DNA from 3 places in the Streptomyces sp. NPDC127108 genome. Region 3 is predicted to be linked to each of the others. Evidence: predicted binding sites of a transcription regulator. Region 3 holds the regulator's gene; each other region holds the start of a gene.
What was found. The regulator HrcA, encoded in region 3, represses chaperone genes, less so after heat shock. The targets are predictions, from matches to a motif close to TTNGCACTCNGNNNNNCNGAGTGCNAA.

Region 1 (7,603 bases), on a different contig from region 3:
CCGGGAGGCTCCTGCCGGGGACGCCCCGGAGAAAGGGCCCGGCGACGCCCCGGAGAAAGACCCCGGGAACGCCCGAGGGCGGCACCCCCTGAGACAGGGAGTGCCGCCCTCGTTCGCGTACTGCGACGAACTGCCGATCCGCGAGGGATCAGAAGTCCATGTCACCGCCCGGCATGCCGCCCGGAGCGCCCGCAGCGGCGGCCTTCTCCGGCTTGTCGGCGATGACGGCCTCGGTGGTGAGGAACAGCGCGGCGATGGACGCGGCGTTCTGCAGGGCGGAACGCGTGACCTTCGCCGGGTCGATGATGCCCTCGGCGATCATGTCGACGTACTCGCCGTTCGCGGCGTTCAGGCCGTGACCGACGGTCAGGTTGCGCACCTTCTCCACGACGACGCCGCCCTCGAGGCCGGCGTTGACCGCGATCTGCTTCAGCGGGGCCTCCAGGGCCAGCTTCACAGCGGCGGCACCGGTGGCCTCGTCACCCTCGAGCTCGAGCTTCTCGAAGACCGAGGAAGCCTGCAGCAGGGCCACGCCACCACCGGCGACGATGCCCTCCTCGACGGCCGCCTTGGCGTTGCGCACGGCGTCCTCGATGCGGTGCTTGCGCTCCTTGAGCTCGACCTCGGTCGCGGCACCGGCCTTGATGACCGCGACACCGCCGGCGAGCTTCGCCAGGCGCTCCTGCAGCTTCTCGCGGTCGTAGTCGCTGTCCGAGTTCTCGATCTCGGCGCGGATCTGGTTGACCCGGCCCTGGACCTGGTCGCTCTCACCGGCGCCGTCGACGATGGTCGTCTCGTCCTTGGTGATGACGACCTTGCGGGCGCGGCCGAGCAGGTCGAGACCGGCGTTCTCCAGCTTGAGGCCGACCTCCTCGGAGATGACCGTGCCACCGGTGAGGATGGCGATGTCGCCGAGCATGGCCTTGCGGCGGTCGCCGAAGCCCGGGGCCTTGACGGCGACGGACTTGAAGGTGCCGCGGATCTTGTTGACGACCAGCGTGGACAGGGCCTCGCCCTCGACGTCCTCGGCGATGATCAGCAGCGGCTTGCCCGACTGCATGACCTTCTCCAGGAGCGGAAGGAGGTCCTTCACGTTGGAGATCTTGGAGTTGACGATCAGGATGTACGGGTCGTCGAGCGACGCCTCCATACGCTCCATGTCGGTGGCGAAGTACGCCGAGATGTAGCCCTTGTCGAAGCGCATACCCTCGGTGAGCTCCAGCTCCAGACCGAAGGTCTGGGACTCCTCGACGGTGATGACGCCTTCCTTGCCGACCTTGTCCATGGCCTCGGCGATGAGCTCGCCGATCTGGGTGTCGGCGGCGGAGATGGAGGCGGTGGAAGCGATCTGCTCCTTGGTCTCCACGTCCTTGGCCTGCTCGAGCAGGGCGCCGGAGACGGCCTCGACGGCCTTCTCGATGCCGCGCTTGAGGGCCATCGGGTTGGCGCCGGCCGCGACGTTGCGCAGGCCTTCCTTGACGAGCGCCTGGGCGAGGACGGTCGCGGTCGTCGTGCCGTCACCGGCGACGTCGTCCGTCTTCTTCGCGACCTCCTTGACCAGCTCGGCGCCGATCTTCTCGTACGGGTCCTCGAGCTCGATCTCCTTGGCGATGGACACACCATCGTTGGTGATCGTGGGGGCGCCCCACTTCTTCTCGAGGACGACGTTGCGACCCTTGGGGCCCAGGGTCACCTTGACGGCGTCGGCGAGCTGGTTCATGCCGCGCTCGAGGCCGCGCCGTGCCTCCTCGTCGAACGCGATGATCTTGGCCATGTGAAGTGGTCCTCCCGGACGGGGTGGAAAAGCAAACGGATCGTGCTGGTGCCCGCGACGGACGGCCTGCGCGCCGTGTGGTTCCTTGCCCCACCCGGCCTGCGGACCTCACCGACCCGATCCAAGTTCTGTCACTCTCACTCGTAGAGTGCTAACGCCAATGATTAGCACTCGACCCCCGCGAGTGCAAGGTCGCCCCCGGGTCTCGTACGAGGACTCGCCGCTCCCGCACGGGACCCCGCGCGCCCCGGGCGGAACTCCCCGATCTTGCAACGCCGAAGGGCCCGCGCCCCGTTCCCGGGGTGCGGGCCCTTCGTCTGCGTCGCGTCGGTGGCCGATCGCGTCAAGCCGCTAGACGGCGAGCTTGACCATGTCCGCCTGCGGACCCTTCTGGCCCTGCGAGATCTCGAACTCGACTCGCTGACCTTCTTCCAGGGTGCGGTAGCCGTCCATCTGGATCGCGCTGTAGTGGACGAATACATCCGCACCACCGTCGACCGCGATGAAGCCATATCCCTTCTCCGCGTTGAACCACTTGACGGTGCCCTGAGCCATGCCTAACTCCCCTATTACTGGCCCTTGCGCAGACCCGCACTTCGCGGACCCGGGTCAGACCTCACTCCCCATGGGTTGGGGGTGTGCGCCGGAACGCGTCGACCGCGGCTGAATGTATCTGTCCAACTGCCCTCTGCAACAGGTCAATCGGACGAGAATTCTGGGCACGCGCTATCGGAGATTTCCGGAGAATTCCATGGAATTCAGGGCAAGTCGGGCCCGACAAATGCCGCATAAGGTTCAAATAGGCAGGACACTTTGGCTACTTCTTGTCGGCTCCGCGGCCGACTTCGAATATGCGCGCGGCACTGCTTGCGCCGAGAGCGGCGCTCCATTCCCAACTGTACCGCGCTCAACCATACAGAATTGCCCCCTCCGCTTCTCTCGCGGAGGGGGCATTCCCGGTGACTCTGCGTGCGTTCAGCCGCCGGCGACGGCAGGAATGATCGAAACCCCGGCGCCGTCCGGCGTCACGGTCTCAAGGCCCTGCTCGAACCGCACGTCGTCGTCGTTCACGTACACGTTCACGAACCGCCGCAGCTTGCCCTGGTCGTCCAGGACCCGGGCGGCGATGCCGGTGTGGTTCTTCTCCAGATCGGCGATGACCTCACCGAGGGTGCCCCCCTCGGCGGCGACCTCGGCCTGACCGCCGGTGTAGGTGCGGAGAATGGTGGGGATGCGGACGTTGACACTCATGGGGATGCCTTTCTGGGGTGCCGGGAAGGTCAGCTGGCCAGGCCCGCGGCGCGGAACGCGTCGAGGCTCGGGCGGATCGTCGCGGTCGCCTGGGACGTCGCGGCGACCGCGTCAAGCGTCTTGAGCCCGTCTCCGGTGTTGAGCACGACGGTGGTGAGCGAGGGGTCGATGAGGCCCGCCTCGATCAGCTTCTTCGCGACGCCGACGGTCACCCCGCCCGCGGTCTCCGCGAAGATCCCCTCCGTGCGGGCGAGCAGCTTGATCGCGTCCACGACCTGCTCGTCGTTCACGTCCTCCACCGCCCCGCCGGTACGCCGCGCGATGTCGAGGACGTACGGACCGTCGGCCGGATTGCCGATGGCGAGCGACTTGGCGATGGTGTCCGGCTTCTGCGGCCGGACGACGTCGTGGCCCGCCTTGAACGCGGTGGACACCGGCGAGCAGCCCTCCGCCTGCGCCCCGAAGATCTTGTACGGCTTGTCCTCGACCAGACCGAGCGCGATCAGCTCCTTCAGACCCTTGTCGATCTTCGTGAGCTGGGACCCGGAGGCGATCGGGATCACGAGCTGGTCGGGAAGGACCCACCCCAACTGCTCGCAGATCTCGTACGCGAGGGTCTTGGAGCCCTCGCCGTAGTACGGCCGCAGGTTGACGTTGACGAAGCCCCAGCCCTCGCCCAGCGGGTCGCCGATCAGCTCGGAGCAGAAGCGGTTCACGTCGTCGTAGTTGCCCTCGATGCCGACGAGCTCGCCGCCGTACACCGCGGCCATGACGACCTTGCCCTGCTCCAGGTCGTGCGGGATGAACACGCAGGAGCGGAAGCCCGCGCGGGCGGCGGCGGCGCCGACGGCACCGGCGAGGTTGCCCGTGGAGGAGCAGGACAGCGTGGTGAAGCCGAAGGCGCGGGCGGCCTCGAGGGCCTGCGCGACGACGCGGTCCTTGAAGGAGTGCGTGGGGTTGCCCGAGTCGTCCTTGATGAACAACTTGCCCTGGTCGACGCCGAGTTCGGCGGCGAGGTTGTCGGCCTTGACGAGCTTGGTCCAGCCCGGGTTGAGGTTCGGCTTGTCGGCCACGTCGGCGGGGACGGGCAGCAGCGGGGCGTACCGCCAGATGTTGGCGGGGCCGGACTCGATCCGCTTGCGCAGGGCCTCCGGGTCGCCGAGGGGAAGGTCGTAGGCGACTTCGAGGGGGCCGAAACACTCGGCGCAGGCGAAGATGGGGCCCAGGTCGAAGCGGGTTCCGCACTCGCGGCAGGAGAGTCCGGAAGCGGGTCCGAGATCGACGGTGTCCGCGGCGGGGGCGGTGGTGGCGACAGTCTGCACAGCCATGGAGGCGAGGCCCTTTCTCCTCATCTTCCTCGCGGCGCATCTCGCCGCGAGACGGAATTGGCACCTTCCCGAGCCGGGAGCCTCGCGGCGCCGCGCTGGCGGCGGCTTACGAGACCGGCTGGAGGGTTGCCGGGGCTTCAACGGGCCGTATCCCTCTGCCCCTCTGGATGAGCGGTATTCGATTGTGACGCCCGGGACCCCCGACATGCGATGGTCACCGGCGTTGTTCAAGACTGTAACCGAAGCCTTGGACCCTTGAGATAGTCGTCCGATGCGCGAGATGGATCACAACCGGGAGGACGCGCGTGCTGGAAGAGGTCGAGCGCTGGCTGAGCAGGCGTTCCTGGTCCGTCGCCGACCGGGCGCCCGGCGCCCTGACAGCCGCCAAGCGTGCCCTCGGCACCTCGGTGAGCGTGGTGCTGCCCGCCCTCGACGAGGAGGAGACGGTCGGCGGGATCGTCGCCGAGATCCGCAGGGAGCTGATGGAGCGGGTGCCGCTCGTCGACGAGCTCGTGGTGATCGACTCCGGCTCCGCGGACCGGACGGCCGAGGTGGCCGCGGCCGCCGGGGCCCGGGTGGTGCACCGGGACGGGATCCTGCCGCGGCTGCCCGCCGTACCGGGCAAGGGCGAGGTCCTGTGGCGTTCCCTCCTGGTCACCCGCGGTGACATCGTGGCGTTCGTCGACGCGGACCTGAAGGAGTTCTCGGCGGACTTCGTCTCCGGCATCGTGGGGCCGCTCCTCACGGAGCCGGACGTGCAGTTCGTGAAGGCGATGTACGACCGCCCGATGACGGTGTCCGACGGCCCCGCGGCCGAAGGACCCGCGTCCGGCGCGACGGCCGGGCAGGGCGGCCGGGTCACCGAGCTGATGGCGCGGCCCCTGCTGAACATGCACTGGCCGCAGCTCGCGGGGTTCGTGCAGCCGCTCGGCGGCGAGTACGCGGCCCGCAGGTCGCTCCTGGAACGCCTCCCCTTCCCCGTCGGGTACGGCGTGGAGCTCGGCCTGCTCGTCGACGCGCTGCACACCGTGGGCCTGGACGCGCTCGCGCAGGTCGACGTGGGAGTGCGCAGGCACCGGCACCAGGACGGGCAGGCGCTCGGGCGGATGGCGGCGGCGATCTACCGCACCGCGCAGCTGCGGCTCGCCCGCGCCCATCTCGTCCGCCCCGAGCTGACCCAGTTCGTCCGCGGCGAGCACGGCTTCGAACCGCGGACGTACGCGGTGGACACGGAGGAGCGGCCGCCGATGGCGGAGGTCGCGGAGTACGCGGAGCGACGGGTGGCCTGAGGGGTCGGGCGGGGGCGCCCGGCGGGTGGGGTCATGGGGGTCGGGTCGCACGCGTCCGGCGGCTCGTGTCGTGCCCGTCGGTGGCTCGTGTCGCGCCCGTCGGTGGCTCGTACCGCGCCCGTCCGGCGGGTCGTATACGGTCCGCTCGTCGCCCGCACTCGGGGCGTGGTGGGCGGTCTCCGGGTGGGGACGTGACGTTCCCCGGCCCTACGTTTGAGCGTTTGCGCGAACGGCTAGGTTTCGGCACATGGCTTCCGAGCAGGCGGGCGCAGCCCAGGTCCTCGTCGCGTCCAACCGCGGCCCGGTGACGTACTCCCTCGGTGCCGACGGGACACTCGACGCCAAGCGCGGCGGCGGCGGCCTCGTCTCCGGGCTCAGCGCCATCGGCGACGAGGCCGACGCCCTGTGGGTGTGCTCGGCGCTCGGCGACGGCGACCGGGAGGCCGTGCGGCGCGGGGTCGGCGAGCCGGGGGTGCGGATGCTCGACATCGACGCCGCCGTGCACGCCGACGCGTACAACGGCGTCGCGAACTCGGTGCTGTGGTTCGTGCACCACATGCTGTACCAGACGCCCCTGGAACCCTCCTTCGGGCCGGAGTTCCGCGCCCAGTGGGCCGCGTACGAGACGTACAACCGGGCCTTCGCCGAAGCCCTCGCGGGCGCGGCGGCGCCGGGCGCGGCCGTCCTAGTGCAGGACTACCACCTGGCCCTGGTGCCCGGCATGCTCCGCGAACTCCGCTCCGACCTGCGCATCGGCCACTTCTCGCACACGCCCTGGGCGCCCGTCGACTACTTCCGGCTGCTGCCCGACGACATCGCCGAACAGCTCCTTCGCGGGATGCTCGGCGCGGACCGGCTCGGCTTCCTCACCGGGCGCTGGGCGGACGCCTTCACGGCGTGCTGCGTGGCGGTCCTCGGCGGCACGTCAGGGACCCGGATCGGGGTGCACGGGCTCGGGGCCGACCCGGACTTCCTGCGGGAACGGGCGCGGCGCCCCGACGTCGAGGAGCGCCTCGCCGCGCTGCGGGAACAGATCGGGCCCCACCGGAAGGTCATCGTCCGGGTGGACCGGACCGAGCTGTCCAAGAACATCGTGCGCGGACTGCACGCCTACGAGCGGCTCCTCGCCGAGCGGCCCGAGTGGCGGGAGCGGGTCGTGCACGTCGCCTTCGCCTATCCGTCGCGGCAGGACCTCGCCGTCTACCGCGACTACACCGCGGCGGTGACGCGGGTCGCCGACGCCATCAACTCCGCGTACGGCACCGCCGGTTGGACGCCGGTCGTCCTCCACGTCAAGGACGACTTCGCCCGCTCCCTCGCCGCCTACCGGCTCGCCGACGTCGCCCTCGTCAACCCCATCCGGGACGGCATGAACCTCGTCGCCAAGGAGGTCCCCGTCGTCTCCGACGAGGGCTGCGCGCTCGTCCTCTCCCGCGAGGCCGGGGCGTACGAGGAGCTCGCCGAGGACGCGCTCACCGTCAACCCGTACGACGTGTCCGCGACGGCCGCCGCGCTCCACGAAGCCCTCCTGATGCCCCCCGCGGAGCGCGCGGAGCGCACCAAACGCCTGGCCGCGGCCGCGACCGCCCTCCCCCCGACCCAGTGGTTCCTGGACCAACTCCACGCCTTGCGCACCCCCTGACCCACCGCTCCGCGGCGGGATGTCTCCCACCCCGCCCGCCCGTTTCCAGTCGACCGCGGGGTGAACGTCTCCAGCGGGGGCCGGCCACCGTCGGCGGGTGCGGGTGCGGGTGCGGGTGCGGGTGGGGGCCGGGCGCGAGGGCGGGTGCGGTGCGCATACCTCTGTGGGCAATCGTCCCGCAAGGCGGGACGGGTGGGCACAGCCCAGGCCGACGGTGCCATGACGGCAGGGGAAGGCCACAGCCCAAGCGTGCCGAGCCGTTACGGCAGTTGGTGTGCCACCGCCGACAGGAGGGCGACCACGCCGGCGGGACCTTCGG
Region 2 (7,603 bases), on a different contig from region 3:
TCCTGAGCCACGAGGACGGAGGAATGATGGGGCAGTTCGTGGTCGTCGAGAAGGGCCAGAAGGCGGGCAGGCCGTCCGGAGGGCACAGCGGGCACTGAGGCTCACTAGCCTTGGTCCATGACTACGGCTCTGATTACAGGATCGACCGCCGGCATCGGCGCCGCCTTCGCGCGGCGGCTCGCCGGTGACGGGCACAACCTGGTCCTGGTGGCGCGCGACACGAAGCGGCTGCGCGAGCAGGCGACCGAGCTGCACGACCGGCACGGCATCGAGGCGGAGGTCCTGACCGCCGACCTCGCCACGGAGGACGGCATCACGGCCGTCGAGGAGCGGCTCGCCCGTCGCCGTGACGGGGTCGACCTGCTGGTCAACAACGCCGGATTCGGCAACAAGGGCCGCTACTTGGAGGTGCCGCTCGCCGACGAGCTGACGATGCTGAAGGTGCACTGCGAGGCCGTGCTCCGGCTGACGTCGGCGGCGACGGGCGCGATGCGGGAGCGGGGCCGGGGCGGCGTCGTGAACGTCGCGTCGGTGGCGGCGTTCGTGCCGCGCGGGACGTACGGCGCGTCCAAGGCGTGGGTCGTGCAGTTCACGCAGGGCGCGGCCAAGGACCTGGCGGGCTCCGGGGTGCGGCTGATGGCGCTGTGCCCCGGCTTCGTCCGCACGGAGTTCCACGAGCGGGCGGGCATGGGCACGGACAACATCCCCAAGTGGATGTGGCTGGACGCGGACAAGCTGGTGGCCGCGGCCCTGACCGACCTGGCCCGCGGCAAGTCCCTCTCCATCCCGGACCCGCGCTACAAGACCCTGATGGGCGTGGTGAAGGTGACCCCGAGGGCACTGCTGGGCGGAGTGACATCGAGGACGGGCAGAAAGTACGGCCCGAAGTAGGCGCGCTCCGCAGGGGCCACGCCCCGTAGGAGAACGCCCCGTAGGAGGAGCGCCCCGTAGGGGCGCGGGGAACTGCGCGAGGACGGACCACGGCCCGCACCCGGCACCCCTGCGAAACCCGGCAGACGCGAACCCGGGACAGGCCGAGGCCCGGCATCCCGCGACGGGATGCCGGGCCTCGGACGGCGCCTGGATCGGCTACCGCGCAGAGCGCATCGCTCAGTGAGAGTGACCGTGGCCGTGACCGGCGTCAGCCTCTTCCTCGGCCGGCTTCTCGACGACCAGGGTCTCGGTCGTGAGCAGCAGGGAGGCGATGGAGGCGGCGTTCTCCAGGGCGGAGCGCGTCACCTTGACCGGGTCGATGACGCCGGCCTTGACCAGGTCGACGTACTCGCCGGTCGCGGCGTTGAAGCCGAAGCCCTTGTCCAGCTCCGCCACCTTGGTGGTGATGACGTAGCCCTCGAGGCCGGCGTTCTCGGCGATCCAGCGCAGCGGCTCGACGACGGCGCTGCGGACGACCGCGACACCGGTGGCCTCGTCGCCGGTCTTGTCGAGGTTGCCCTCGAGGACCTTGGCGGCGTGGACGAGCGCGGAGCCACCACCGGAGACGATGCCCTCCTCGACCGCGGCGCGGGTCGCGGAGATGGCGTCCTCCAGACGGTGCTTCTTCTCCTTCAGCTCCACCTCGGTGGCGGCGCCGACCTTGATGACGCACACGCCGCCGGCCAGCTTCGCGAGGCGCTCCTGGAGCTTCTCGCGGTCCCAGTCGGAGTCCGTGGCCTCGATCTCGGCCTTGATCTGGGCGACGCGGCCCTCGACGTCAGCGGAGTTGCCGCCGCCGTCGACGATGGTCGTGTCGTCCTTGGTGATGGTGACGCGGCGGGCGGAGCCGAGCACGTCCAGGCCGACCTGGTCGAGCTTGAGGCCGACCTCCTCGGCGATGACGGTGCCGCCCGTGAGGGTGGCCATGTCGCCGAGCATCGCCTTGCGGCGGTCGCCGAAGCCGGGGGCCTTCACCGCGACGGCGTTGAAGGTGCCGCGGATCTTGTTCACGACGAGGGTCGAAAGGGCCTCGCCCTCGACGTCCTCGGCGATGATCAGGAGCGGCTTGGAGGAGCCGGCCTGGATGACCTTCTCCAGGAGCGGCAGCAGGTCCTGGATGGAGGAGATCTTGCCCTGGTGGATCAGGATGTACGGGTCGTCGAGGACGGCCTCCATACGCTCCTGGTCGGACACCATGTACGGCGACAGGTAGCCCTTGTCGAAGGCCATGCCCTCGGTGAAGTCCAGCTCCAGACCGAAGGTGTTGGACTCCTCGACGGTGATGACACCGTCCTTGCCGACCTTGTCCATCGCCTCGGCGATGAGCTCGCCGACCTGCTGGTCCTGGGCGGAGAGCCCGGCCACGGCGGCGATGTCGGACTTGTCGTCGATCGGACGGGCGGTGGCGAGGAGGTCCTCGGAGACCGCCTTGACCGCGGCGTCGATGCCCTTCTTCAGGGCGGCCGGGGAGGCACCGGCGGCGACGTTGCGCAGGCCCTCCTTGACCAGGGCCTGGGCCAGCACCGTGGCGGTGGTGGTGCCGTCACCAGCGATGTCGTTGGTCTTGGTCGCCACCTCCTTCACGAGCTGGGCGCCGAGGTTCTCGTACGGGTCCTCGACCTCGACCTCACGGGCGATGGTGACGCCGTCGTTGGTGATGGTGGGGGCGCCGAACTTCTTGTCGATGACGACGTTGCGGCCCTTGGGGCCGATCGTCACCTTGACCGTGTCGGCAAGCTTGTTGACGCCGCGCTCGAGGGCGCGACGGGCGTCCTCGTCGAACTTCAGGATCTTCGCCATGGGAGCGTTTCAGCCCTCTCGAAAACTCGGGTGAACGAGCCGCGCCCCTCGCCGCCCGGCAATCAGCGGGGTGACCAGGGGCGCAGCGCAAGCAAATCTGCAGGTGAAGCAGGTGCAGCAGAGACGAAAGACGCTCGACTACTTCTCGATGATCGCGAGCACGTCGCGGGCCGAGAGGACGAGGTACTCGTCGCCGTTGTACTTCACCTCGGTGCCGCCGTACTTGCTGTAGAGCACGACGTCGCCGACCTTCACGTCGAGCGGCAGGCGCTCGCCGTTCTCGAAGCGGCCCGGGCCCACGGCGAGGACAGCCCCCTCCTGGGGCTTCTCCTTCGCGGTGTCCGGGATGACCAGGCCAGAGGCCGTGGTCTGCTCGGCGTCGAGCGGCTGGACCACGATGCGGTCCTCAAGCGGCTTGATGGCAACCTTGGAGCTGGCGGTCGTCACGATCCGACCTCCCCCTTCGGAGATCTCGCGGGGTTAACTGATCTGAGGTGGCGACCAGGTGGATCCGTCGTCGCGGGTGCCGGACCTGCCCGTCGCTGTTGGCACTCTCCAGTGGGGAGTGCCAGGCCCGAGACTAGGACGACGATTAGCACTCGGTCAAGCGGAGTGCCAATGCAGGCGGCGTTACGGGGGGTCGGGGCGGGGCGCCCGGGCCGGAACCCGGGCTCACGCCTTCGGACAACGTCCCGCCCGGGCGCAGGGTTCCGAGCGGTCCGGGCGGGCACCACTGCTCCGCCTGCGGCAGCTTTCGCGGGAGCTTCCGCGGAATCTTCTCGGCCGCCTTCCTGCCGAGGCGCTCGATCGGGTCGACCGACGGCGCGCAGCCAGTCAGCAGCAGGACGGGGGCGAGCACCCCCGCCGCGACCGCCGCCGCGACCGCCGTCCCCCGGGCCCGCGCGGGTCGGCCCCGCGCGGGCCGGTTCACAGGTAGTCCTCGAGGCGCGCCACGGCGTACCCCTTGGCCGTGACCGTCTTCAGGACCGTGCGGACCATGTCGGGCATGGTGCCCTTCCAGTCCTCGCGGCCGCGGAAGTGCGTGAGGATGATGTCGCCGGGGTGCAGGTCCTTGTCCCACTCGCGCCACTCCATGTGCCGGGCGAAGCCCTCGGAGGCCCACAGCGGCACCGCCTTCACGCCGCAGGACTTGGCGGCGCGCAGGGTGTCGCGGTTGTAGTTCCCGTACGGCGGCCGGAACAGCTCGGGCCGCTTGCCGTACCGCTTCTGGATGGTGTCCTGCATGCCGCAGATCTCCCGCCGCTGCCCCTCGTAGGAGAGCCCCGGCAGATAGCGGTGGTTGAGCGTGTGGTTGTTCAGTACGACGCCGCTCTTCTGCATCCGCTTGAAGTAGCCGTAGTCCTCCTTGACCAGGTAGTCGCTGAGGAATGCGGTGTACGGGATCTTCAGGTCGCGCATCATCCGCAGGAACGCCGGGTCCTTCTCGGCGCCGTCGTCGATCGTCAGGAAGACGACCTTGTCCTTGGTCGGGACGGTGGTGAACACCGGCGGCAACTGCGCCTGTCCCTCGACCTCGAAGCCCTTGCGGGTGGTGATGCGGGGCTTGACGGCGGGCGCGGGGGGCGCGGCCAGCGGGGTCCGCGCGAGCCCCCAGCGCTTGGCCGCCGCGGCCCGCGCGGCCTGCTTCGCGCGCAGCGCGTCGGCGTAGTCCCGCAGCGCCTGGGCGGGCGGGCCGAGGCGCGGCTGCTGGCCGTGCGCGCCGGAGCCGCCCCGCTCGTCCCCGTCGGCGGCGCAGCCTGAGGCGATCGCGGTGGCCACGACGGCGGTGCCGACGGCCAGGGCGGCCAGGCGCCCGTGCCCGCGCCCGCGCCGCCCCCGCACGCCGCCCTGCCCGCCCCGCCCGTCCCGCCCACCCTCTGAGGCAAATTGTTCGTTTTGTCGTACTAGTCGCATGGCGCCGCATCCTCGCAGCTCAGGCGCCCTGTACGGGGCCGACACCGCCGCCGTACGCGCACCTTCCACCGACTGGCCCACAATGGGCGACGTGAACGATCCGCTTGCCTCCTTCGCCGCGCTCCGCACCGCCGAGGGCCACGGCCTCCTCGACGCCGTACGCGACGTCGAACCGAGCCAGGAGCTGGCGGTGGCCACCCGGCTGCGCCGCGAGCACCCCGCCGAGCTGGTCTCCGCCGCGCTCGCGCAGGCGCGGCTGCGGCAGCGGGCGGTCGCCAAGTTCGGCGCGGCCGACGCCGCCCGCATGTACTTCACGCCGAACGGCGTCGAGCAGTCCACGCGCACGTCCGTGGCGACGCACCGCGCCCGCCGCCTCCAGGACCTCGGCGTCCGCTCCCTCGCCGACCTCTGCTGCGGCATCGGCGGCGACGCGATCGCCCTCGCGCGCGCCGGAATCGCCGTCCTCGCCGTCGACCGCGACCCGCTGACCTGCGCGGTCGCCCGCGCCAACGCCGAAGCGCTCGGTCTCGCCGACCTCATCGAGGTCCGCGAGGCGGACGTCACGGAGGTCGACACCTCCCCCTACGACGCCGTCTTCGTCGACCCCGCCCGACGCGGGGGGCGCGGCCGCATCTTCGACCCCGAGGCGTACTCGCCGCCCCTCTCCTGGGCCGTCGAGACCGCTCGCAAGGCGCCCCTCGCCGCCCTCAAGATCGCCCCCGGCGTTCCGCACGACGCCGTGCCCGGCGAGGCCGAGGCCGAGTGGATCTCGGACGGGGGTGACGTGAAGGAGGCCGTGCTGTGGTTCGGCACCGACGCGCCCGGCTCCCACCGGGCCACGCTGCTGCCCGCCGGGGACACCCTCGCCTCTCCGCTCGCCACGATGCTCCCCGACCCGGACGTCCGGCCCGTCGGGCGCTTCCTGTACGAGCCCGACGGGGCCGTCATCCGCGCCCACCTCGTCGCCGAGGTCGCCGCGCGGGTCCGCGGCGGGCTCATCGACGAGACCATCGCCTACGTCACCTCCGACGACGTCGTCGCCACGCCCTACGCCGTCGCCTACGAGATCACCGACCAACTTCCCTTCAACGTCAAGAAGTTGAAGGCGTTGCTGCGGGAGCGGGGGGTCGGGGTGCTCACCGTCAAGAAGCGGGGGTCGGCCGTGGAGCCCGAGGAACTCCGCCGCAAGGTGAAGCCCCAGGGGCCTGGGTCCGCCACGGTTTTCCTCACCCGGGTCGGGGGCGCGCCCACGATGCTGGTGGGGCGTCCGGTGGGGTAGCCCTGCCGGGGGCTCCCCAATCCCGCCCCTTCCCGAAACCGGGGGCTGCCGCCCCCGGACCCCCGCTGATCGGCGCTCCGCGCCTCGTCCTCAAACGCCGGACGGGCTGGAAAGTTGCCGGGGCGGGCTGGGAATGTGCCGGTAATTTTCAGCCCCTCCGGCGTTTGAGGAGCGGGGTCTGGGGCGGAGCCCCAGTTTCGGGAAAGGGGCGGGACTGGGGCGCACCGCGAGGCCTACAGCAGCTCCCGCAACCGCCCCGCCCTCCCCCACAACAACTCCCTCTCCCGCGCGTTCCGCGCAAGCCCCGCCGCCCGCTCGAACTCCGCACGCGCCTCAGCGAACCGCCCGAGCCGCTCGAGAAGGTCACCCCGGACGCTGGGAAGCAAGTGGTAGGAGCGAAGGGCCGGTTCGGTGGCGAGGGCGTCGACGAGGGCGAGCGCGGGCTCGGGGCCGTCCGCCATGGACACGGCGACGGCCCGGTTCAGTTCGACGACGGGAGACGGCGCCCGCTCGGCCAAGAGGCCGTACAGGACGACGATCCGAGCCCAGTCCGTCTCCTCGTAGGAGCGCGCGTGGGCGTGACAGGCGGCGATGGCGGCCTGCAGGACGTACGACCCGTGCGCCCCACGGGCCACCTCCTCGGCCCGCCCGAGCGCGGCGAACCCACGCCGGATCAGCAGCCCGTTCCACCGCGCCCGGCTCTGGTCCTTGAGCAGCACGGGCTCCCCCCGGGGCCCGGTCCGCGCTGCGGTGCGCGACGCCTGCAGCTCCAACAGCGCCACGAGCCCGTGCACTTCGGGCTCCTTGGGCATGAGGGAGGCGAGCTGCCGGGCGAGCCGGAGCGCGTCCTCGCACAGGGCGGGCCGCACGTGGTCGTCCCCGGCCGTGGCCGCGTACCCCTCGTTGAAGATGAGGTAGATGACGTCGAGGACGGAGCCGAGCCGGGCCTCGCGGTCGGGCCCGTAGGGGACTTCGAAGGGGACGTTCCTGGTGGCGAGGGTGCGCTTCGCGCGGACGACGCGCTGAGCGACGGTCGCCTCGGGGGCGAGCACCGCGCGGGCGATCTCGGCGGTGGTGAGGCCGCCGAGCAGACGGAGCGTCAGGGCGACGCGGGCCTCGGCGGAGAGCACCGGGTGGCAGGCGGTGAAGACGAGGCGGAGCAGGTCGTCGTCGATGGCGTCCGGGTCCTCGACGAGCTCCGGGATCTCGTCGAGGTGCGGCGGCGCGGTCTGAAGGTCCCGGCCGACCTCGGCGAGCTTTCGCGCGTAGCGCTCCCGGCGGCGTACCAGGTCGACGGCGCGGTGCTTGGCGGTGGCCATGAGCCAGGCGCCCGGGTTGTCGGGCACACCGGAATCGGGCCACTGCTCCAGGGCGGCGACCAGGGCGTCCTGCGCCAGCTCCTCGGCGATGCCGACGTCCCGGACGATCCGCGTGACACCGGCGATGACGCGCGGGGCCTCCATGCGGAAGACGGTCTCGATGGCGCGGTCGGGGCTGTCGGCACGGCCGGGGCTGTCGGCGACAGGACGGTCTGGGCGGTCGGCACTGGTGGCGCTGTCGGGGCGTTGGGGGTGCTCAGGCGCATGGTCCACGGCCACACATCAGAGCACCCCCGCGACGTCCTCGCAAAGGACCTCGGGGCCCGGCGGCACCGCGGCCGGAACAGGTCAGGGCCCG
Region 3 (7,603 bases):
CCTGCTGCCGAGCGCCGTCGCGGAGATCCCCGGCGTGGAGAGCGGCATCGTGTACGAGCCCCGGGAGCAGGGCGGGCCCGGCGGCGACTTCTACGACGTGTTCCCCGCCGGGCAGGGCCGCTGGTGCTTCGCGCTCGGCGACGTCCAGGGCAAGGGGCCCGAGGCGGCCGTCGTCATCGGGCTCGCCCGGCCCTGGCTGCGGCTGCTCGCCCGCGAGGGCTACCAGGTCGCCGAGGTCCTCGACCGCCTCAACCAGCTCCTCCTCGACGACGCCACGGAGGCCGCCGACGCCGCCGCGGCCGTCCTCGCCGTCGCCGGCGGCCAGGACGAGCCCACCGACGGCCCCACCTCGCGCTTCCTGTCCCTCCTCTACGGCGAGCTGGTGCCCTTCGACGGCGGCGTGCGGTGCACCGTGGCGTGCGCCGGGCATCCGCTGCCGCTGGTCCTCGGGGCCGACGGGCAGGTGCGGCCCGTGGCGGCGCCGCAGATGCTGCTCGGTGTCGTCGACGACGAGACGTACACCAGCACCACCTTCGAGCTGCGCACCGGTGACACGCTTCTGTGCGTCACCGACGGCGTCACGGAGCGGCGCTCCGGGCTGCACCTCTTCGACGACGGGGACGGGCTCGCCAAGGCGCTCGCGGGCTGCGCGGGGCTTGACGCGGGGCTCGTCGCCGAGCGGATCCGGCGGCTGGTCCATGAGTTCTCGCAGCGGCCGCCGGACGATGATCTGGCGTTGCTGGTGCTCAGGGCGAAGTGACCCGGGGGGGTGCCTTCGCGGGGCGCCCCAGGCCCACCCCTTCACCGAAACCGGGGCTCCGCCCCGGACCCCGCTCCTCAATCGCCGGAGGGGCTGTCCCCCACCCACCCTTCGGCGGATCCTCACGGGGACCGGGAACCCCGGCGCGTCCGGGACAATGGCAGACATGCCTTCTGTACTGCCCGATGGTGAGCCCATGCCCGAGGACGGGGCGCTGCCCGCCTCCGCCCTGGTCGGAGCGGGTGAGCGGCCGCTCGGGTTCTATCTGCACGTGCCGTACTGCGCGACCCGCTGCGGCTACTGCGACTTCAACACCTACACCGCCACCGAGCTGCGCGGCAGCGGTGGCGTCCTCGCCTCCCGCGACAACTACGCCGACACCCTGATCGACGAGGTCCGCCTCGCCCGCAAGGTCCTCGGCGACGACCCGCGCCCCGTGCGGACCGTGTTCGTCGGCGGCGGTACGCCCACGCTGCTCGCCGCCGACGATCTCGTACGGATGCTCGCCGCCGTACGCGACGAGTTCGGGCTCGCCGACGACGCGGAGATCACCACGGAGGCCAATCCGGAGTCCGTCGACCCCGCCTATCTGAGTGCCCTGCGCGAGGGTGGCTTCAACCGGGTCTCCTTCGGCATGCAGAGCGCCAAGCAGCACGTCCTGAAGGTCCTCGACCGCACGCACACGCCCGGGCGGCCCGAGGCCTGCGTCGCCGAGGCGCGCGCCGCGGGCTTCGAGCACGTCAACCTCGATCTCATCTACGGCACCCCCGGGGAGACCGACGACGACTGGCGGGCCTCCCTCGACGCCGCCATCGGCGCGGGGCCCGATCATGTGTCCGCGTACGCCCTGATCGTCGAGGAGGGGACGCAGCTCGCCCGGCGGATCCGGCGCGGGGAGGTGCCCATGACCGACGACGACGTGCACGCGGATCGGTACTTGATCGCCGACGAGGTGCTCGGAGGGGCCGGGTTCGACTGGTACGAGGTGTCGAACTGGGCCACCTCCGAGGCGGGGCGGTGCCTGCACAACGAGTTGTACTGGCGGGGTGCCGACTGGTGGGGGGCCGGGCCGGGGGCCCACAGCCATGTGGGGGGTGTGCGGTGGTGGAACGTGAAGCACCCCGGCGCGTACGCCGCCGCGCTCGCCGGGGGGAGGTCGCCCGGGGCCGGGCGGGAGGTCCTCTCGGACGAGGATCGGCGGGTCGAGCGGGTGCTGCTCGAGCTGCGGCTGCTTGAGGGGTGTCCGTTGGGGCTGCTGAAGGAGGCCGGGCTCGCCGCAGCTACGCGTGCGCTGGCTGATGGGCTGCTTGAGGCTGGCCCCTACGCGGAGGGGCGGGCCGTCCTCACCCTGCGGGGGCGGTTGCTGGCCGACGCCGTCGTGCGGGATCTGGTCGACTGAGCCTTCGTACGGGGCTTCGCCCCTGGCCCCCCTTTTCGGCGCTGCGCGCCTCGTCCTCAATCGCCGGACGGGCTGAGAATTCCTCGTCCGGCGCCTGGACAGGGCCCTGGGACTATGGAGCCGTCACGAAATCGATCAGTTCCTCGACCCTCCCCAGCAGCGCCGGCTCCAGGTCCTTGTACGTGTGGACCCTGCCCAGGATGTGCTGCCACGCCGCGCCCGTGTTGTCCGGCCAGCCCAGGGCGCGGCACACGCCCTTCTTCCAGTCCTGGCCGTGGGGGACGCGGGGCCAGGCCGTGATGCCCACCGACGACGGCTTCACGGCCTCCCACACGTCGATGTAGGGGTGGCCGACGACCAGGGCGTGGTCGCTGCTGACGGCCGCGGCGATGCGGGACTCCTTGGAGCCGGGGACCAGGTGGTCGACGAGGATGCCCAGGCGCGCGTCGGCGTCGGGGGCGAACTCGTCGACGATGGCGGGCAGGTCGTCGATGCCTTCCAGGTACTCGACGACGACACCCTCGATGCGCAGGTCGTCGCCCCAGACCCTCTCGACCAGCTCGGCGTCGTGCCGCCCCTCCACGTAGATCCGCCCCGCCCTGGCCACCCGTGCCCGCGCCCCCGGCACGGCCAGCGAGCCGGACGCGGTGCGCGCGGGCTGCCGGGGCGCGGCGGCGGCCGACGGGCGGACCAGCGTGACCACCCGGCCCTCCAGGAGGAAGCCGCGCGGCGCCATCGGGAACACGCGGTGCTTGCCGAAGCGGTCCTCCAGGGTCACCGTCGGCCCCTCGGCGGTCTTCTCGCAGCGGATCACCGCGCCGCAGAAGCCCGTGGTGACCTCCTCCACGACCAGGTCGGCCTCGGCGGGCACCTCGGGGACGGCGGCCGGCTTCTTCCAGGGCGGGGTCAGGTCCGGGTGGTAGCTGCGCATGGGCCAGACGTTATGGCATGCCGTCAGGCGACACCGAACCGCCGGGCCAGCTCGTCGCGTTGGCGGCGTACGAAAGCGGCGTCGACGACGGCCCCGTGCCCGGGCACGTACAGCGCGTCCGGGCCGCCCAGGTCGAGGAGCCGGTCGAGTGCGGCGGGCCAGTGCCGGGGCGCCGCGTCCGGACCGGCCTGCGGTTCGCCGGACTCCTCGACCAGATCACCGCAGAAGACGACCTCGGGCTCGCCCGGGCCGCCCGGCACGAGGACGGCCAGGTCGTGGCCGGAGTGCCCGGGGCCGACGTTGGCGAGCAGCACCTGGAGCCCGCCGAGGTCGAGGGTCCACTCGCCGCACACCAGGTGGCGGGGCTGGACCAGGAGGTCGGCGGCCTCGGCCGCGGCGGCCGGGTCGAGGCCCTGGGCGACGGCGTCGGCGCGCAGGCCCTCGCGGTCGTGGTCCAGGACGGTGTCGAGGCCGACGGCGCCGAACACCTCGACGCCCGCGAACGCCGCGGCGCCGAGGACGTGGTCGAAGTGGGGGTGGGTGAGGGCGAGATGGGTCACGCGCCGCTCGCCACCGAGCAGCCGCCGGGCGTCGGCGCGCAGCCGGGAGCCCTCGCGCAGGCTGGATCCGGCCTCGATCATGAGGGCGGCGCCGGTGCCGACGACGAGCCCGGCCGTGCAGTCCCACACGGGCAGCCTGCACCGCCCCACGCGGGCGGCGAGCCGTTCCCAGCCAGCCTCCTCCCAGGCCGGGGTGGGGGCGGGGGAGGGCGAGGAGGTGTCCATGGGGTGACGCTAACGCCGACGGGGCACGGAGGCAGGGCGGGGGAGGGTGTGGGGAGATGCGGGGAGGTGTGGGGAGGAGGGGCGACGGTGGGACGGTGGTGCCCTCCGGTGCGGCCGGACCGTGCCACCCTCAGGCATGACACGGTGCCACCCTCCGGCATGACAAGGCAGGACAAGGGCGGCACCCGTCGGCATGACAAAGGGGTCGGCCCTTGCCGGGCCTGTACCCACCGGCCGTACACTGACTCGGTGAAGGCTGGCACTCGCCCGGGGTGAGTGCCAGGGCGAGGGGCCACCACCGGGGGCTCGGGGCGAGGGACGGCAGCTGGAGGTGCGCGATGCTCAGTGAACGCAGGCTGGAAGTGCTGCGCGCCATCGTCCACGACTACGTGGGCACGGAGGAGCCCGTCGGCTCCAAGGCGCTCACCGAACGCCACCACCTCGGCGTCTCCCCGGCCACGGTCCGCAACGACATGGCCGCCCTTGAGGAGGAAGGGTTCATCGCCCAGCCGCACACCAGCGCCGGGCGCATCCCGACCGACAAGGGGTACCGCCTGTTCGTGGACCGGCTCGCGGGAGTCAAGCCGATGACGGCGCCGGAGCGGCGCGCGATCCAGAACTTCCTGGACGGCGCGGTCGACCTGGACGACGTCGTCGGCCGCACGGTGCGGCTGCTCGCGCAGCTGACCCGGCAGGTCGCGGTGGTGCAGTATCCGTCGCTGACCCGCTCCACGGTGCGGCACGTGGAACTGCTCTCGCTGGCCCCGGCCCGCCTGATGCTGGTCCTCATCACCGACACCGGGCGGGTCGAGCAGCGCATGATCGACTGCCCGGCGCCGTTCGGCGAGACGTCGCTCGCGGATCTGCGGGCACGGCTCAACAGCCGGGTCGCGGGCCGCCGCTTCTCGGACGTGCCGCAGCTGGTGCAGGATCTGGCCGAATCCTTCGACAAGGACGACCGGGGGACGGTGACCACGGTCCTGTCCACCCTCCTCGAAACGCTGGTGGAGGAGACCGAGGAGCGGCTGATGATCGGCGGCACCGCCAATCTCACCCGCTTCGGACATGACTTTCCCCTCACCATCAGGCCGGTCCTCGAGGCTCTGGAGGAGCAGGTCGTCCTCCTCAAGTTGCTTGGTGAGGCGACGGATTCGGGCATGACCGTCAAGATCGGGCACGAGAACGCCCATGAGGGGCTCAGCTCCACGTCGGTGGTCTCCGTCGGCTACGGTTCGGGGAGCGAGGCAGTCGCCAAGCTGGGCGTGGTCGGACCGACCCGCATGGACTATCCGGGAACGATGGGAGCAGTACGCGCAGTGGCACGTTACGTCGGACAGATCCTGGCGGAGTCGTAAGTGGCCACGGACTACTACGCCGTACTAGGCGTGCGCCGCGACGCTTCCCAGGACGACATCAAGAAGGCCTTCCGGCGGCTCGCACGCGAGCTGCACCCGGACGTCAACCCCGATCCGAAGACGCAAGAGCGCTTCAAGGAGATCAACGCCGCGTACGAGGTGTTGTCGGACCCGCAGAAGAAGCAGGTCTACGACCTCGGCGGGGACCCGCTGTCCCAGGCCGGCGGCGCCGGTGGCGCGGGCGGCTTCGGAGCGGGTGGCTTCGGCAACTTCTCCGACATCATGGACGCGTTCTTCGGCACGGCGTCGCAGCGCGGGCCGCGCTCGCGCACCCGGCGCGGGCAGGACGCCATGATCCGCCTGGAGATCGACCTCGAAGAGGCGGCCTTCGGCACCACGAAGGACATCCAGGTCGACACGGCCGTCGTCTGTACGACGTGTTCCGGCGAAGGGGCCGCGCCCGGCACCTCCGCGCAGACCTGTGACATGTGCCGCGGCCGCGGCGAGGTGTCCCAGGTCACCCGGTCCTTCCTCGGCCAGGTCATGACCTCGCGGCCCTGCCCGCAGTGCCAGGGCTTCGGGACCGTCGTGCCGACGCCGTGCCCCGAGTGCGCGGGCGACGGGCGGATCCGGTCCCGGCGCACGCTCACCGTGAAGATCCCGGCCGGTGTCGACAACGGCACCCGGATCCAGCTCGCGGGCGAGGGCGAGGTCGGCCCCGGCGGCGGCCCCGCAGGTGACCTCTACGTCGAGATCCACGAGCTGCCCCACGCCGTGTTCCAGCGGCGCGGGGACGATCTGCACTGCACCGTCACGCTGCCGATGACGGCGGCCGCGCTCGGCACGAAGGTGCCGCTCGAGACGCTGGACGGTGTGGAGGAGGTCGACATCCGGCCCGGTACGCAGTCCGGGCAGTCGATCCCGCTGCACGGGCGTGGTGTCACCCACCTGCGCGGTGGGGGGCGCGGTGACCTCATCGTGCACGTCGAGGTGCTCACGCCGTCCAAGCTCGATCCCGAGCAGGAACGATTGCTGCGGGAGCTCGCGCAGCTGCGGGGCGAGGAGCGGCCCACCGGGCAGTTCCAGCCCGGGCAGCAGGGCCTCTTCTCCCGCCTGAAGGACGCGTTCAACGGGCGCTAGCGCCTTGAGCGGCCCGGGGTGAGCGTGGATTCCACGTTCGTCCCGGGCCGTTTTGCGTGGTCACCCCGCGCGGTGACGGCGCCCGGGGCTCGGCCGGGTCACCTCCGTTCGTGGCGCCCCGTCGGCCGGGGGCCGTGCCCCTCCCTCGTCGTCACAGCGCCGTCGGCCGGGGCTGTGCCCACCCGTGCCGCCCCTGGCGGCCCAGCTGCCCACAGGGTGGGACGGACAGGGGCGGCCGGGTCCTTCCCCGGCCCCGGTGCGGGAGCACGGGCGGCTCGGCTCGCCGTAGCGGGAGTGGCGCAGGTGGCCATGGCGGCGGCGCGGTGATGTTCCAGTCACGGGTGGGTGGGTGGGAGGTATCCGCCGCGGAGCGGCGGGGCAGGAAAGCCCCCACGGCGGGAAAGCCGAAGGACCCCGGACAAGGCGCCCCCGCCAGACGTGGCACGATGCCGGTATGTCCTCCGCGTTCACCGATCTCTGTCGCTATCCGATCGTGCAGGCCCCGATGGCGGGCGGTGGCTCGACCCCGCAGCTCGTGGCCGCTGTGGCCGAGGCCGGGGGGCTCGGCTGCCTGGCTGCCGGGTACAAGACCGCCGACGGGATGTATCAGGAGATCAAACAGGTCAGGGGCCTGACGGCGCGGCCGTTCGGGGTGAACCTGTTCATGCCGCAGCCGGAGTACGCCGATCCCGCGGCCGTCGAGGTCTACCGCAATCAGCTCGCGGGCGAGGCCACCTGGTACGAGACGCAGCTCGGCGACACCGAGGGCAAGCGCGACGACGGCTACGAAGCGAAGCTCGCGATCCTGCTCGACGACCCGGTGCCGCTGGTGTCGTTCACGTTCGGCTGCCCGACCCGGGAGGTCGTCCAGGCCTTCGACCGCGTCGGCACCCGTACGGTCGTCACCGTCACCACGCCCGAGGAGGCCCGCGCGGCCCAGCGGGCGGACGCCGACGCCGTCTGCGTCCAGGGCATCGAGGCGGGCGGCCACCAGGGCACGCACCGCGACAACCCGGAGGCGGACGGCTCCGGGATCGGCCTGCTCAGCCTGATCGCGCAGGTACGGGAGGCGGTGCGGCTGCCCGTGATCGCCGCGGGCGGCCTGATGCGCGGCGGCCAGATCGCCGCGGTCCTCGCCGCGGGCGCGGACTTCGCCCAGCTCGGCACGGCGTTCCTGGTGACGCCCGAGTCGGGCGCGCAGCCACTGCACAAGCAGGCCATGACGAACCCGCT

Region 1: groL (chaperonin GroEL) is a predicted target of HrcA. The motif match lies at 1,903-1,929, and genes of this name have one in related genera.
Region 2: groES (co-chaperone GroES) is a predicted target of HrcA. The motif match lies at 3,326-3,352, and genes of this name have one in related genera.

What each region holds. Positions count from the first base shown of each region.
Region 1 covers NZ_JBHXTE010000019.1:62,631-70,233, reverse strand. Annotated here, with positions in the region: gene groL (chaperonin GroEL) at 149-1,774, opposite strand; gene ACFVHO_RS17770 (cold-shock protein) at 2,126-2,329, opposite strand; gene ACFVHO_RS17765 (MoaD/ThiS family protein) at 2,750-3,025, opposite strand; gene thrC (threonine synthase) at 3,055-4,377, opposite strand; SAM riboswitch class I at 4,371-4,527, opposite strand; gene ACFVHO_RS17755 (glucosyl-3-phosphoglycerate synthase) at 4,659-5,642, shown strand; gene ACFVHO_RS17750 (trehalose-6-phosphate synthase) at 5,890-7,284, shown strand; gene otsB (trehalose-phosphatase) at 7,545-7,603, opposite strand, start outside.
Region 2 covers NZ_JBHXTE010000009.1:104,857-112,459, forward strand. Annotated here, with positions in the region: gene ACFVHO_RS09805 (multicopper oxidase family protein) at 1-98, shown strand, start outside; gene ACFVHO_RS09810 (SDR family NAD(P)-dependent oxidoreductase) at 118-891, shown strand; gene groL (chaperonin GroEL) at 1,111-2,733, opposite strand; gene groES (co-chaperone GroES) at 2,872-3,180, opposite strand; gene ACFVHO_RS09825 (polysaccharide deacetylase family protein) at 3,661-4,647, opposite strand; gene ACFVHO_RS09830 (methyltransferase domain-containing protein) at 4,730-5,926, shown strand; gene ACFVHO_RS09835 (RNA polymerase sigma factor) at 6,160-7,389, opposite strand.
Region 3 covers NZ_JBHXTE010000045.1:40,294-47,896, forward strand. Annotated here, with positions in the region: gene ACFVHO_RS31535 (SpoIIE family protein phosphatase) at 1-760, shown strand, start outside; gene hemW (radical SAM family heme chaperone HemW) at 927-2,159, shown strand; gene ACFVHO_RS31545 (DUF3097 domain-containing protein) at 2,272-3,090, opposite strand; gene ACFVHO_RS31550 (MBL fold metallo-hydrolase) at 3,114-3,875, opposite strand; gene hrcA (heat-inducible transcriptional repressor HrcA) at 4,214-5,230, shown strand; gene dnaJ (molecular chaperone DnaJ) at 5,231-6,370, shown strand; gene ACFVHO_RS31565 (nitronate monooxygenase) at 6,825-7,603, shown strand, end outside.